DNA from 2 places in the Corynebacterium casei LMG S-19264 genome. Region 2 is predicted to be linked to the other one. Evidence: predicted binding sites of a transcription regulator. Region 2 holds the regulator's gene; the other holds the start of a gene.
What was found. Region 2 encodes LexA, which represses DNA repair genes until DNA is damaged. Its sites were predicted from a motif close to CGAACANNTGTTCG; they were not measured.
Positions count from the first base shown of each region.

Region 1: the regulator LexA is predicted to act here: its motif matches at 3,145-3,158, upstream of CCASEI_RS04390 (HNH endonuclease signature motif containing protein).

Region 1 is NZ_CP004350.1:918,540-926,104, reverse strand. It holds gene malQ (4-alpha-glucanotransferase) at 1-1,154, shown strand, start outside; gene CCASEI_RS04405 (hypothetical protein) at 1,117-1,416, opposite strand; gene CCASEI_RS04400 (hypothetical protein) at 1,428-1,637, opposite strand; gene CCASEI_RS04395 (carboxylesterase family protein) at 1,689-3,038, shown strand; gene CCASEI_RS04390 (HNH endonuclease signature motif containing protein) at 3,357-4,826, shown strand; gene idi (isopentenyl-diphosphate Delta-isomerase) at 4,893-5,444, opposite strand; gene CCASEI_RS04380 (hypothetical protein) at 5,444-6,025, opposite strand; gene CCASEI_RS04375 (ABC transporter ATP-binding protein) at 6,154-7,565, shown strand, end outside.
Region 2 is NZ_CP004350.1:1,384,819-1,392,383, reverse strand. It holds gene hrpA (ATP-dependent RNA helicase HrpA) at 1-2,652, shown strand, start outside; gene nrdR (transcriptional regulator NrdR) at 2,659-3,114, opposite strand; gene CCASEI_RS15025 (hypothetical protein) at 3,270-3,497, opposite strand; gene lexA (transcriptional repressor LexA) at 3,962-4,669, shown strand; gene CCASEI_RS15020 (hypothetical protein) at 4,820-4,960, shown strand; gene CCASEI_RS06400 (DeoR/GlpR family DNA-binding transcription regulator) at 5,074-5,868, shown strand; gene ptsP (phosphoenolpyruvate--protein phosphotransferase) at 5,953-7,565, opposite strand, start outside.

The DNA of each region.
Region 1 (7,565 bases), 470 kb from region 2:
AGTGGTGCGCGCGCAAGGAAGCACTATCCGGGCACCACGCCGCCGATGATGAGGAAGAACAAGCTAACTCCGTGGCCTTTTATTCCTGGCTGCAGTTTCTTTGCGATGAACAGCTCGGCGCCGCACACCAACGCGCCCTTGATGCCGGGATGAAGATTGGCATCATCACTGACCTGGCCGTGGGCGTGCACCCAGGTGGTGCCGATGCGGAAATTCTCAGCGAATACCTCACGCCACAAGCCTCCGTTGGCGCGCCACCAGATGATTACAACCAGCAAGGCCAAGACTGGTCCCAACCGCCATGGAACCCAGTGCACCTGGCGGAGGCTGGCTACCAACCATGGCGGGACATGCTGGCTACGGTACTGCGCAATTCCGGCGGTGTCCGCGTCGATCACATTCTGGGATTATTCCGCCTGTTCTGGATTCCGCGCATGTCTCCGCCAACCACCGGTACTTATGTGGCCTATGACTTTGAGGCCATGCTGGGCATCCTGGCGCTCGAAGCCGAACGCGCCGGCGCCGTGGTGATTGGTGAGGATCTGGGCACCATGGAACCCTGGATTCAGGGCACGTTGAGTGACAAGGGCTTTATGGGCACTTCCATCGTGTGGTTTGAACGCGAGGACAACGGCGCTCCCCTAGCTCAGGACCAATACCGCCCGCTCGCCATGTCTTCTGTGGGCACGCACGACCTGCCGCCAACTTTGGCTTATCTTGGCGGTGAACACATCACGTTGCGCGACCGCCTCGGTCTCTTCACCCGCCCGGCGGAAGAAGAAGCAGCCGAAGACATGGCATTCCAGGCACAAGTCCTCCACCTCCTCTCTGAGACCGGTTTGCTCCCTGAACGCGACTTCGCCAACCTCTCGCGCGCAGATCGCGGCAACCCCACCCAACTTATGGGTGCCCTGCACGCGTTTATTGCCGGTACTCCATCAGCTCTCACCTGCACCAACCTTGTGGACATGGTGGGCGATATCCGCGCACAAAACCAGCCGGGCACCACCAGCGACCTCTACCCCAACTGGTGCATCCCGCTGTGTGATTCAGCGGGCAAGCCCGTACTCATTGAAGACTTGGCCAAGAATTCCCTGTTCAAAGCCATCGCCGCGACTAGTAAAAGAGGCCCCACAGCGCTGCGAGGAGAATAAGTACGAACATCGCGCGCAGGGTAACCTTCACCCACGACTTCGGCAGCGCGCGTTTGCGTTTGACCACCGGCACTGGCGGTGCTGGCTCCGGCACAGCGTCGGCTACTTCTTCACGCTCGGGGTCGCGCTCCGGGTCCCACAGACCCTCCCGCGGGTCATAGCTTGGGTCCAGGTTAAACGGCTGAACGTCGTCAAAACCCACGCGCTCTGATTCTGAGTTCTTGGCGGTGGCGTTGTCGGGATTGGGTTCTGGCGTTGACACAGTGCTCTATCTTAGCTGTTGGGGGAAGAAACGGACGAAACCGTGCGCTGCCACCCACGCTTAACCCACTGGGTGAGCAGGTCAATGACAAGCATCAACACCCATGCCAGCACGATCATGGCCGGCACACCCACCACAATGATGGTGCCCATCTGCTGCCACACCGGAGCCGTCGCAAACGGCTGGGTGAGCGCATCGCTAAATTCCACAAACCAATCCATTGCGATTGATAATAACTTAAGCCTGGCCATTAACCGCTAAACTGCATAACCATGTCTACTGTGCTCGCTCATGCTCCAGCTGGAATTTTCAAAGGCTTAAGCCGTGATGGCGTCAACTACTTCCACTCCCTCGATTTTGTGGATCTTCCCTCCCGCTTCGCCCCAGCGCAGCCAGTGCAATTCACCCCTGAGCGCGTCATTGATGCCACCATCAAACGCCCCGAAGCCATCGCTTTGTCCATCACCACGCCAGACGATGCCCGCCCGGGCGCTGACTACCCAGTGCTGGTCTATATTCACGGCGGCCGTTTTGAGTCCGGCACCCACGAAGACCCGCGCGCGGAAGGCACCGCGAATGCCCACCAAGGTGTAGTCCAGGTGCAGCTGGGCTACCGCGTCGGGTTTGAGGGACTCGCACAATTCAAGGGCGATGAGCCACATTCCTACCGCGGCATCGATGACTGCCAGATGGGTCTGGAATGGATTCAGAAAAACATCGAAGCTTTCGGCGGCGACCCCACCAATGTCACCGTTGTTGGCCAGTCCGCCGGTGCGACCACCGCGCTGTGGCTGATGCGCAAAGACCACTACCGCGGCAGCTTCCGCCGCGTCATTGCCATTTCCCCGTGCTACCCGCGTCATTCTTTCTCCCAACGCAAAGGCACGCTGCGCACTTTCTTTGGCAAGCCCATCACCCGTGAGGCTTTTGAGAAGGCCTCTCCAAAACGCCTTGCCCGCACCTTCAAGCTTTTCCGCACGCGCTATCTACTGGACATGGCGCTGGGCCCTGCACCTTTCGATCCCAATGAGCTTGCTGATGTCCCAGTGCTCCTAGCCTCCACCCGTGACGAGTTCTACCACGACATCGGCGGCAAATGGGCCGATAATCTGAAAGATGGCTGGTTCAAACGCTGGATCATCAAGAAGGCCATCATCTTGATGGGCATGCGCAAAGAGTCCTATGACCTGTGGAAGTATGAGGCTGAAAAGATCGACCCAGACCGCATCATGGGCCGCAGCATCGGCGATACCCAAATCCGCCGCTGGGTCGCATGGGCCGGTGATGCCGCTCAAGGCCAGACCTGGATGCTGGAATTTACCAAGTCCACCAAGCCAGCGCTGCACTGCGATGAACTGCGCTACCTCTTCGGCGTACACGGCGTTGACATCCGCGATGAAAAGAAGGCGGAGACCTCCCGCAAGCTCAACAACTGGGTCCAGTCCTTCATCAAAACCGGCAAACCAGAAGGCCTTCCGCCCTACCGCGCCACGTCCGAAGAGGACAAGCGCACAGTGATGACCTTCAACCTCGAAACCGGCGAGCAAAAGCTTGAAAAAGGCACGCTGGATTACCTCTACAACGCATACCCCATGAATGTTGAGGAAATAGACCGCAATTAGCACTTGCCGATGAGAACCTGAGCGCACACTGCGCTTGGGTTCTTTTGTCTTACACGGTCATACTGCATGAACGCAGGGCGTCGAAACTTTGATAACGAAACGGTTTCGATTGTTTGTTCGACTGGATTTGTGGTGTCCGGTGCTCGTATTATGGTTATAGAAAACCAGTTCTAAACAGATGAGAAAGTTATGAGCACACCCTTTTATGCAGTTTGTAACCATAATAAACCGTTAGCCCAACTCTATTTATCCACCCGCCGCGCAGAATACGCCGCGTGGTTAAAGCTAATTCCAGCGTTAGAAGAAGATTTCGAACTCGTGACCGAACAGTGCGCCCGGCACTGCGGTCAAAGCCCGAACACGGTCACTAAAACACTGTTGGCATTGCAGCGTTTAACGCGTGAGCTACCACAGTTATATGCGGTGCTTGAACAGCACTGGCATCTGGATTTCCCACGTATCGTCGCTATCGATACCGCGATGTCCAAACTGGGGCCGGATGCTGGGGAAGAGGTTATTTCTGAGATTGATGCCAAAATAGCCCGGTATCTCACCCCACGTATCGAAAACCAGCAACTTCCCACCCCAGACCGTATCGCCCAACGTGTGCGCCAGTTAGTTAACGAGTTTGATGACCGGATACCGGTTAAAGATCCACGACCCCAGCGCCGCGCGGTGAAAAGCAAACTCACCGCTAACTCGTCCTCATTGGCGGTCGAAGCACCGCATGATGAGATTCAAAAAGCAGAAGACTGTATTAAAGCCACCGCCACCGCACTCGGTATTTCCCGTGCCGAAGCCATGCTCCAGGTCTTAAGCGGTGACTACCCGGCCAAGGATGCGGTGACCAAGCTGGTGTTGTTTACCGCGAAAGACATCGAGAACGCACCAGCCTATTTACAAGGTGTTGGTTGGGTGGGCCCTGAAACCGTGGAAAAGCTCCGCGAAGGCGCTACCTTCATCGACGCGGATGAGGCTGCGCACGCTGAAACCGCAAGCTATCAGCCCACCGATGCAATACGTACGTTTGTCGAAGGTCGTGATGGGACCTGTCGTTGGCCAGGCTGCAATGTTGCCGCACACAACTGCCAACTCGATCACCGCCACAACTATGCAGAAGGCGGACCCACCTCACCAGCAAACCTGTTTGCACTGTGTCAGCACCACCACAACATTAAGACTGATACCCGCGCGATGTACATCGTCGACCCGATATCGGATGTTGTCTACTGGTTGTTTGAAGACGGCTCCTGGGTCTCAGATACCGCACAAGACGGTCCGATCGGTACCGGTGCAAAGCGCTGGCTGCAGACCTTCGAGCAAAAAATTGCCGCACGGCGCAAAAACGCGCAAGACAGAGCGCATGAGCTGGCCGATGATATCGATGAGTATTACACACAGCGCGCTGAAGCAGATAGGCGCGAGCAAGACCACCGCGACATTATCGATGAACTCTGGGTCGATGACGTGAAACTTGCTCAAGCGCTCATGCGCGAAGGAAACCTACACGGTAATAACCCACTACTGGCTAATGACAATGTGTTCATGCTGCTAGAAGCCATACACAAACTAGGCATCGACCTAGATGTCAGTGACGATATCGCACCATGGGCCCGGATCCAGAAGAAGAAACTCGAGCACGAACGTGAAGAAAACGAACGCCGAATACTAAAAGAAGCCGAAAAGCTCGCACAAGAACTCGCCTACAAAATCACGAAACAAAAAGAACAAGAAGAAACCGAGCAAACAGTCAAGACTCCCACCAGCCCAGAAGACCCACCGTTCTAAACCCCTTCAAGAAATTTCGCAAAAACACGAAATCTTTCCTAGGGCTAAGACGGAGTCAAGCGTCGGTCAAGAAAGCGTGGCAGTGAGCGCTTTCTGGAGTTCGTCGAATGCGAGCTCTTCCACCATCCATGGTGAGAATACGCCGGGAGCGGCCTTAACGGCGGCGATTACTTGGTCGATGTCGACCCAGAGTTGGGAATCAACTTCCGCGGGGTTGGGTTCGTACTCGGCACCGGATTTGAGGGTGGTGATGAAGACCGGGCAAATTTCATTTTCCACGATGCCAGAGGAATCCACGGCGCGGTAGGAGAAATCAGGCAGGACTTCTTGTGGTTCTTCGAGGTCAGCTGGGTTGATGCCCAGCTCAAACTCGGCGCGGCGCAGGACTGCTTCGGCGTTGGTTTCACCAGGTGCAGGGTGGCCGCAGAAAGAGTTGGTCCACACACCCGGCCAGGTCTGCTTGGTCAGTGCGCGGCGGGTGAGCAGCACCTGGCCATCGCGAACCAGCCAGGCAGAGAATGCAAAATGCAGAGGGGTGTTGGCGGTGTGCACCACCAGCTTGTTTTCAGTGCCGGCAGGTTGACCGTTTTCATCCGCGAGGATGACTACTTCTTCCATCATAGGTTCATGTCTCCTTCCCACACGACGTTGCCGATGCTCAAGCGCGCATTCCACAGGTTGCCCGGCGCGACATCGAAGCGGTATTGCAGGTTGGTGGTCGCGCCAGCACCGAGTGGGCGGTCCAGGCCAGGTGCCATCAGGTTGGTGTTGACCTCTGGGTCATAAGGCAAAAGGTCAATGCCGGTCCAGCCGCCGTTGCCGTCGGCGACTTCGAGGACGGGGTCGGAAATGGCATCGGCAGGCAAGGGCAAATCATTGTTGTTGCGAACCTTGATGGTTAATACGGAGCCGGTGATGTTGTCCTGGTGCACGCCTTGATTCCACCAGGTCACGCCGTAGCCTTCGTCCTCCACCGGGTTGGTCAAGTCACCGGTGACTAGCTCATCATCGGTGTCTTCCGGCTGGTATTGGGGAACTTCAGAAGTCTCCACCACCAGGTCCTCATCGGAGCCCAAGCCGGAGGGCTCAGGGTCAAAAAAGGAACAGCCCGCGAGGGCTACACCAGCGATGGAAATGCTGGCGATGGTGGATAAAACGGCGCGGGATGATGGCACTGGAGGACGTTTCCCTTCTGACATGACGCAAACTTCTTAAACCGCAGCTTAGTCTACCCACTCACAAACCAAGGCATCGATTGCGCAAAGATGGCATACTTTCCTGTCTGGATATCCCCATGTCTTAAATTAAATCTCTGGAGTATTAGTTCGTGAACTCTCTGGCCAAAATTTTGAAGAATGCGCAAGCATTGTGGCCCTTTTATGTTGGAGTTATTATCACCTCGGCCGTTGGTGCGGCCTTGGCGTTGGCTTCCCCTTTTCTTGTCCGCGAAGCGACGGACACCATTGTTGAATCCCTCGATGGCGGCTTGTCCGTTTCCACGGCGTTGGCTACCGTGTTGGGCTTTGCTTTGTTGCTTTTGCTTGCCGATGCCTTAAACGGCGTTGTTTCCAACGTCGGCGGCTACATCGGCGATGTGATGATTTCTCGCCTGCGGCAGATTCTGTCCACCCGCTATTATGCGAAGCTGCTGAGCTTGCCGCAGGGTTATTACGATAACCAGGTCACTGGCACCATCATTGCGCGCCTGGACCGCTCAATCATGTTCATCACGCAGTTTCTGCAGTCTTTCTCTAATAACTTCTTCACGATGATCATTCAGGTCGTCGCCATTTTGATCATCACGGCCTTCTATTACTGGCCGCTGGCCATCTTGTTGGCGATCTTGTTCCCCATTTACATGTGGCTGACGGCGCTGACTTCGAAGCGCTGGTTGAAGTTTGAGAAGACCAAGAACGAGCACATCGATGTTGCCAATGGCCGCTTTGCTGAGGTGGTTGGGCAGATGAAGGTGACCAAGTCCTTTGTGGCCGAAGTCCGGGAACTGGATGTCTTTTCCAAGCACTACGCAGGCTTTGTGGACACCACCCGCCCGCAGTCGCGTTGGTGGCACGTCATGGACACTTTCCGTTCCGTAGCGATGGCGGTTGTCTTCTTCGGTATCTACGCCGTGATTTTCTGGCGCACCTTAGAGGGGCATTTCTCCATCGGTGACATGGTCATGCTGATTCAGATGGTCACCATGGCTAAGCAGCCGGTGTTCATGATGAGCTGGATGGTTGATACTGCGCAGCGCGCCATCGGCGGCTCCCGCGAGTACTTCCAGGTCATGGAACAAGAAGTAGAACCCACCGTGGATAAGACCTTGGTGGAGGCAACCCGTGCAATCAATGAGCCACAGCTCAACACCACCCAGGTGAAGCCATTGCCATTGCCTGCCGATGCCTCCTCGCCGATCTTCTCCTTCGACGATGTCACCTTCGCCTATGAAGAAGACAAGCCCGTGATTAAGGGCGTGAGCTTTAACGCGCGCAAGGGCGAAAAGGTGGCTTTGGTGGGTGAGTCCGGCGGCGGCAAGTCCACGCTGGTCAACCTCATGTTGGGCTTGTACCACCCAAGCCACGGCACCTTGAATGTGCTGGGGCACGATGCGAGTGAGCTGACGGCTGCGCGCCTGCGTGCCTCAGTCGGCGTGGTCTTCCAGGAGGCGTTCTTGTTCTCTGGTTCTATTCGCGAAAACATTGCCTACGGCAAGCCGGGTGCGAGCGATGAAGAGATTAT
Region 2 (7,565 bases):
CGCCTCTATTCCGAGGAAGACTTCGAGTCCCGTCCAGAATTTACCGACCCAGAGATTCTGCGCACCAACCTTGCCAGCGTCATCTTGCAGATGGTTTCCCTGCGTTTGGGCGCAATCGAAGAGTTCCCCTTTGTCCAGCCGCCCGAGGCAAAATCTATTCGTGATGGCTTGATGGTGCTGCATGAGCTCTCTGCATTGCAGGACACAGAAGACGAAGGGCTGCCCAAACTTACTGAGATTGGTCAAGACTTAGCGCGCATTCCTGTGGATCCGCGAATGGCACGTATGCTTGTCGAGGCACAGAAACTCGGTGCTCTGAGCGACGTGACCGTCATCGTGGCTGCGATGACAGTGCAAGATGTTCGCGAGCGCCCACTCGAGTTCCAGGCCCAAGCCGACCAGGCGCATGCTCGGTTTAAGGACAAGACCTCAGATTTCATCTCCATGCTGAAGTTGTGGGATTACATCCAGGACTCCCGCGATGAAATGTCGGGAAATGCATTCCGCAAGCGTATGAAGAAAGAGTTCTTGCACTACATGCGCATCCGCGAATGGTTCGATCTGGTGCGACAGCTCCAGAATGTCACCAAGCAGATGGGCTGGACGGCTACTCAAACTCAACGCCAAGAGGACAGCATTCACCAGTCGCTGCTGTCTGGCCTACTGTCCAATATTGGCGCACGCGACGGGAACTCAAAGGAGTTCTTCGGCACACGCAACACCAAGTTCCTCATCTTCCCCGGTTCTGCCCTGGCGAAGAAGCCGCCTGAGTTCATCATGGCGGCTGAGCTCGTGGAGACTTCACGTTTGTGGGCTCGCGATGTTGCCAAGATTGATCCGGCTTGGGTAGAAAAGCTTGCGGAGAAGCTGCTGCGACATAACTATTCGGAACCTACGTGGTCGAGCAAGCGTGCTGCCGCGATGGCTACGCAGCGCTCAACTCTCTACGGGGTCACCGTGGTGGCCGATCGCAGCGTGCCTTATCACCGCATCGCCCCTGTAGCTGCCCGGGACATGTTTATCCGCGAGGCGCTCATTGGCGGCAATTGGAACACGCACCACCACTTCTTCCATGACAACGTGAAGAAGCTCGAGGACGCGAGCCAGTATGAGGAAAGGGCGCGTCGCCGCGGAATTGTTGTGGATGAAGATACGCTCTTCGATTTCTACGACCAGAGACTGCCTGCCAAAGCAACCACAGGCCGCAACTTTGACACGTGGTGGAAGAAGGAGCGTCATAAGAATCCAACACTTCTAGATTTTGATCCCGAAAGCCTCATCAATGATGATTCGGCGGTCACCGAAGAAGCGTTCCCTGATCACTGGAAGCAGGGCTCGATTGACTATGAGCTGACTTATCGTTTTGAGCCGGGCGACCCTCTCGATGGTGTGACCTTGATGATTCCGGTTCCGCTGCTGGCGGGGCTGGAGAAAGAACATTTCGATTGGCTGGTGCCGGGACTTCGCGAAGAACTTGTCACGGAGTTACTGCGCACCCTTCCTAAGGCTCTGCGTCGCTCTGTCGTCCCGGTTCCAGAGTTCGCTAGTCGGGCGATGGACAAACTCATTCCATATCAGGGCAGTTTGGTCCAACAGCTTTCTGATGTATTGCGCGAACTCGGCGGATCGGGCATCTCTGCATCTGATTTCCGTCCAGAAGCACTACCGCCTCACCTGAAGTTCAACTTCGCTGCGGTGGACAAGAAGGGCGACATCATCGACTCAGATCGAGATTTGGCGCTGCTGGTCAAGCGCCAAGCTGGATCGATTACCTCTTCGGTGTCACAATTGGGCCGTGCCAAGGAGTCTGCAGCTGTATCCGAATGGACGACTGACACGATTGGTGAGATCGAGGAAGAAGTGGCAACCGTTGTTGATGGCCATGATGTGGTTGCTTATCCCGCGCTGGTTGCCACCCCAGATGGCGTTGAGGTCAAAGTGCACGCGACTAAAGCAGCTGCGGATTCGGCGATGATTACGACGACGCTGACTTTGCTCATGCGCGATATCACCGTCAATACGACGCAGATGGTCAAGGGCCTGCCCTTGCAGCAACGTGTTGCCATCGACAACTACGGTGCTGAAGAGTTAGTCAATGATGCTCGAGTCGCTGCCATCCGCGATGTCATGATGGAATCAGGCGGTCCAGTGCGCTCGCCTGATGAGTTCCAAGAACTCAAAATGAAGGTGAAGCCGGAAGTTCCAGTGCGTGTTCGCCAATCCATTGTCGCTCTGGCTCCGGCAATGGTGCAGTTTGCTCATGTTAGTGATGAGCTCAAGAAGTGGACCGGCCCAGCTATTGATGACATGAAGAAGCAGCTGGACTTCTTGCTCCCGAAGCATGCCATTACGGTCCACGGCATCCAGCATCTCAAGCACCTACCGAGGTATCTGCAGGCCATGAATATCCGAATGGATGAGATGGGAATTGACCCAGACAAAGACGCGGACCGCCAAGCAGAAGTAGAAAATGCTCATGCATACCTCAACAACAGGCTGCGCAATCTACCGGCCGGTCGTGCGAAGTCACGGGAGGTCAAAGACATCCGTTGGATGATCGAAGAGCTCCGCGTTTCCCTCTTCGCACAACGCCTTGGAACCGCTCACGCGGTCTCGTTACGCCGAATCCAAAAGGCCGTCGACAAGCTCTAACGATAATCAAACGTCGCGTTCGCGGCGACGCATGAGGCGAATCTCAGACTCGAAGTCATCCGCGCTATCGAAAGACTTGTAGACGGAAGCAAAGCGCAAATACGCAACCTCATCCAAGTCGCGGAGCGGCTCCAGGATGGCTAGGCCGACATCATTAGCGTTGACCTGGGAGCTGCCGTGACTACGCACCCGCTCCTCTACCTCCTGCGCTAGGCGCTTCAAAGCATCATCGGAGACGTCGCGCCCCTGGCAAGCTCGACGAACACCGCGAATCAGTTTGTCACGGCTAAACGGTTCAGCCAAACCATTACGCTTGACCACCAAGAGGATGGCTTTTTCAATGGTGGTGAAACGTCCCTGGCATGAGGCGCACTCACGGCGACGGCGTATAGCTGAGCCTGCATCGATAACGCGGGAGTCGATCACACGGGATTGTTCGTAATGGCAAAAAGGGCAGTACACCAAAGGTCCTAACTGTGGGATTCTCACGCCAAATTAAAGCGTGATGAATACTTAACTAGAACTAGTGTACTGCCCTTAAGAAAACTTATTCAGACTGCCCAATGTGCCGCTATGGCCAGCGATGTTGCACAAATCCGAATGCTTTGTCGCTCACCTTATCGAGCAATAACCTCACCGGCCGCAGGCGAGCTGCTAACGGAGGTAACCTGCGACATTGGCTCTTCTGATGTATTGAATCCGGCGAAAAGAGTGCCCATGAATACGGCAGCGCCAAATACTGCGCCCAGCGCGATGTTGCTTCGAACACTTGCAGCGCGTCCACCATTTTCGGGAGTAGATAATTCTGGATTTGAAGCATGATGTTCGAAAGTGTTTCGCTGCACTGTTCTAGGGGCGGTCCCTAAAGTGCGAACATTGTTTACACGCGGTTCCCGAAGTGAAGGTTCCCACACAGATACGGATGGAACACGATTCACGCGATGCGGGGAGAAGGTAGAAGTACGTGCTGAATTTGCGTTTCCGCGGTTAAGAGCGATAGCCATAGTAATTTCCTTTCGGTCACGCATGTAACACTATCCATCTATCCAGACACTGAAGCTTGCCATTAGCGCAACTGTTCGATTTTCTTTGTATGTTCGATTTATAACAGGATTTCGAAAGTTTGTCCAGAAATAGCCGGAAATAGTCGAACATCGGTGAAAAACGTGATACAAATACGGTATCGCTTTTATAGCTATTTCACTTTCACCGATTACCCGCAGTCCACTTGACGTAAGTTCAGTCGAACTAAGCCGCTAAAGCATCACGCAATTTGGATGCAGGCTTAGATGTCCAAGGAGCTAAGAAAATGGCCAAACCACGAGGAGTTACTCCCCGTCCAGATATTTCCGAGCTGTCGCCGCGACAGCGCCGGATCCTCGAAGTCATCAAAGATGCTGTTGTTTTGCGCGGTTATCCGCCAAGCATTCGCGAAATCGGTGACGCGGTTGGACTTCAGTCCACCTCTTCCGTTGCTTACCAGCTGAACCAGCTGGAGCAGAAGGGCTTCCTTCGTCGAGATCCAAACAAGCCACGCGCTGTGGATCTTCGCCAGTTTGCAATGGATGATGAGCCGAAGCCAGGACGCAAGAGCACCGCAGAGGCTCCGATTGACGCCACCCTTCCGGAAGGTGCAGCAGGCGTTAGCTACATCCCGGTTGTCGGTCGTATTGCTGCGGGTGCTCCGATTACGGCAGAAGAGAATGTGGACTCCTACTACCCTCTCCCCGATGAGATTGTGGGCAAGGGCGAGCTCTACATGCTCAAGGTCGTTGGCGAATCCATGAAGGACGCAGCCATCCTTGACGGCGACTGGGTAATTATCCGTTCCCAGCCCACCGCGGAATCCGGCGACTTCGTCGCGGCACTCCTGGACAATGAGGAAGCCACAGTCAAGGAATTCCACCAGGACTCCAGTGGCGTGTGGCTACTTCCCCACAATGAGGCATTTGCACCTATTCCAGGTGATGACGCCAAGATTATGGGCAAGGTTGTCTCTGTAATCCGCAAGATTTAACACGAGCACTCGCTAGAACCTAGGCTGCGCCCTCTACCCAAGGAGGACGCGGCCTCTTTTTGTGTTCTCAGTTTGTGGGATATCGGAAATCTACTCCCCCCGAAAGGGTAATTTCCTTTGGCTCTTAAATCGCAGGTATTCCCACATTCTGTGTCCGATATTAACCCGCTGACCGCTATTAATAGCAGCAACAATACTGTACAGCGGGCTACAAGTGATTATGCCGTTGATGCTGAATCTGTGTTTAGTTCTGAAAACCATGGCATTCTGGAGTTAAGGCTGCCAAATTAGGACATAACTCCACATTTCCGCCCTCCGTTTAAATTTCTTGCGCATCTCATTATCGGGTGGGGGAATTGACCTTGACTGATTCGACCTAGGCCCGTGATGGAAGGGAATGCCATATGTACGCTGAGGAGCGTCGCCGACAAATTGCTTCATTGACTGCAGTAGAGGGTCGTGTCAACGTCACCGAGCTGTCTGAGCGCTTCGATGTCACTGCTGAAACCATCCGTCGTGACCTTGCGGTACTCGACCGAGAAGGCGTTGTGCATCGTGTCCACGGTGGCGCCGTGGCATCACAGTCTTTCCAAACTTCTGAATTGACTCTTGACACGCGTCTGCGTTCAGCAACCACCGCAAAGATGGCGATCGCCCGTGCCGCTATGGAATTTCTCCCCCAGGGCCACGGCAGTATCTTTCTCGACGCGGGTACAACCACGAGCGCAGTGGCGGATCTGATTGGTCAATCCCCTGCTGCGCATCAGTTGTCTATCGTCTCGAATAGTCTGCCCATTGCATTATCGCTGGCGAATAACGGTGTGCAGTATGTCCAGCTGCTTGGCGGCACGGTTCGCGCCATCACGCAGGCTGTTGTGGGCGATACGGCACTGCGCACGATGGCGTTGCTTCGTGCAGATGTCGCTTTCATCGGCACCAACGCCCTCACTTTGGACCATGGGTTGTCCACTGCGGATGCGCAGGAAGCAGCCATCAAGTCTGCCTTCGTTACCAACGCCCACAAGGTAGTTGTCTTGTGTGACTCATCGAAGTTGGGCACGGACTACTTAGTTAGTTTCGCCCCAATTTCTGAGGTCGATGTCGTTATCACTGATAGCGGCGCATCTGAGGTCTTCTTGAACTCCCTGCGTGATCGCGAGATTGAAGTAGTCGTTGTTCCTGATGCACACCGTTCTTAGTCAAACGCTAAAACAAACAAGCCGGTCAGAGCAGAACAGTTACTGCTTTGACCGGCTTGTTGGTGATGAGTTCAAGCTCGTGTTTTAAGAGTTGTATTCATCCAACAGTGCGCGGACAGCTTCGCGTGCCTCTGGTGCGCCCACGGAGTAGATGGCTGCCTCGGCCATCTTCTGGCACTGCTCCAGGGTCACTTCAGCGAGCTGAGCACCCACGCCAGCGATTGCCGTCGAGGCCGCGGACAAGGAATTGACGCCAAGTCCTACAAGAACGCAGGCCAATAGTGGGTCTGCTGCAGCCTCACCGCACACACCAACGGGGACGTTGTTGTCAACGCCGCCAATGCAGGTGTGCTGAATCAAGCGCAGAACTGCAGGCTGCCACGGGTCCGTCAGGTATGCCAGCTGTGGAGACAAACGGTCTGCAGCCATTGTGTACTGAGTGAGGTCATTGGTACCGATGGATACGAAGTCCAGGTGCGGCATGATGGTATCGGCCATCAAAGCAGCAGCTGGAACTTCAACCATTGCACCTGGCACTAGGCCGCGCTCACGGCATAGCTCCGCAAACCACTTCGCCTCAGTGGAAGTCGCCACCATGGGTGCCATAACCCAGGTTTGAGCGCCTTCATTACGCTCTGCTGCGGCTTGGGCGATAGCATCGAGCTGGCGAGTCAGCAAAGACTCGTTATCCCGTGCAATACGCAGACCACGAACACCCAGGGCTGGGTTTTCTTCTTCGCTCAAGGTTGCATAGGAAATTGGCTTATCAGAGCCCGCATCCAAGGTTCGGACAACGACCTTGGAATCAGGGAATGCTTGGAACACCTTGCTGTAGATCTTGGCTTGCTCATCAACCGAAGGCTCGGAACTAGCAGAGAGGAATGACAGCTCGGTGCGGTACAGGCCAACACCTTCTGCCTGAGACTGGGCGGCAAGACGTGCTGCATTGCCATCGGCAACATTGGCAAGAACCTGAATGGAGTGACCGTCTTTGGTCTGCGCGGGACCGGTCCACTGCGCAACTTTCTCGGCACGTTCTTTGTATTCCTCAACAGCCTGACGAGCTTCGTTCTCATCAGCGTCAGTGCTCACAGTGCCCAAAGCACCATCAATAAACAGCACTGTCGACGCTTCAATCTCACGAAGAGACTTGCCCACGGCGACGATACAAGGGATATCCAGCTGACGGGCAATAATCGCGGTGTGGCTGGTTGGGCCACCAAGCTCAGTCACCAAAGCCTTCACGTGGGAGGTATCAAGGGTGGCTGTGTCGGCTGGCGCCAAATCATCGGCAAGCAAAATTGCCTCACCCTCAATGTGAGGAAGGCCCGGTTCCTCTTCCCCCCGCAACTCAGCGATGACACGATCGCGCACATCGCGCAGGTCAGTCGTGCGTTCTGCCATGACGCCACCAGCGGCCTCAAACATGGCAACGAACTTATCGGTCGCGCCGACAACCGCATACTCTGCATTGTGTCCACCGAAGATATTCTTCTTGACGGCCTTTTGCCACCCACGGTCTTTGACCATTCCGGCGGTCACGTTGAGAACTTCCTGCGCATGACCTTCGGCTTGTGCGGCACGGTCATTTAGACGTGTGGACACCACTTCTGCTGCTTGCTGGAAACGTTCAAATTCGGCGTCACGTGCATCTTCCGCGATGGATTGGCCTGGTTGCGGAAGTTCTGGACGCGGAC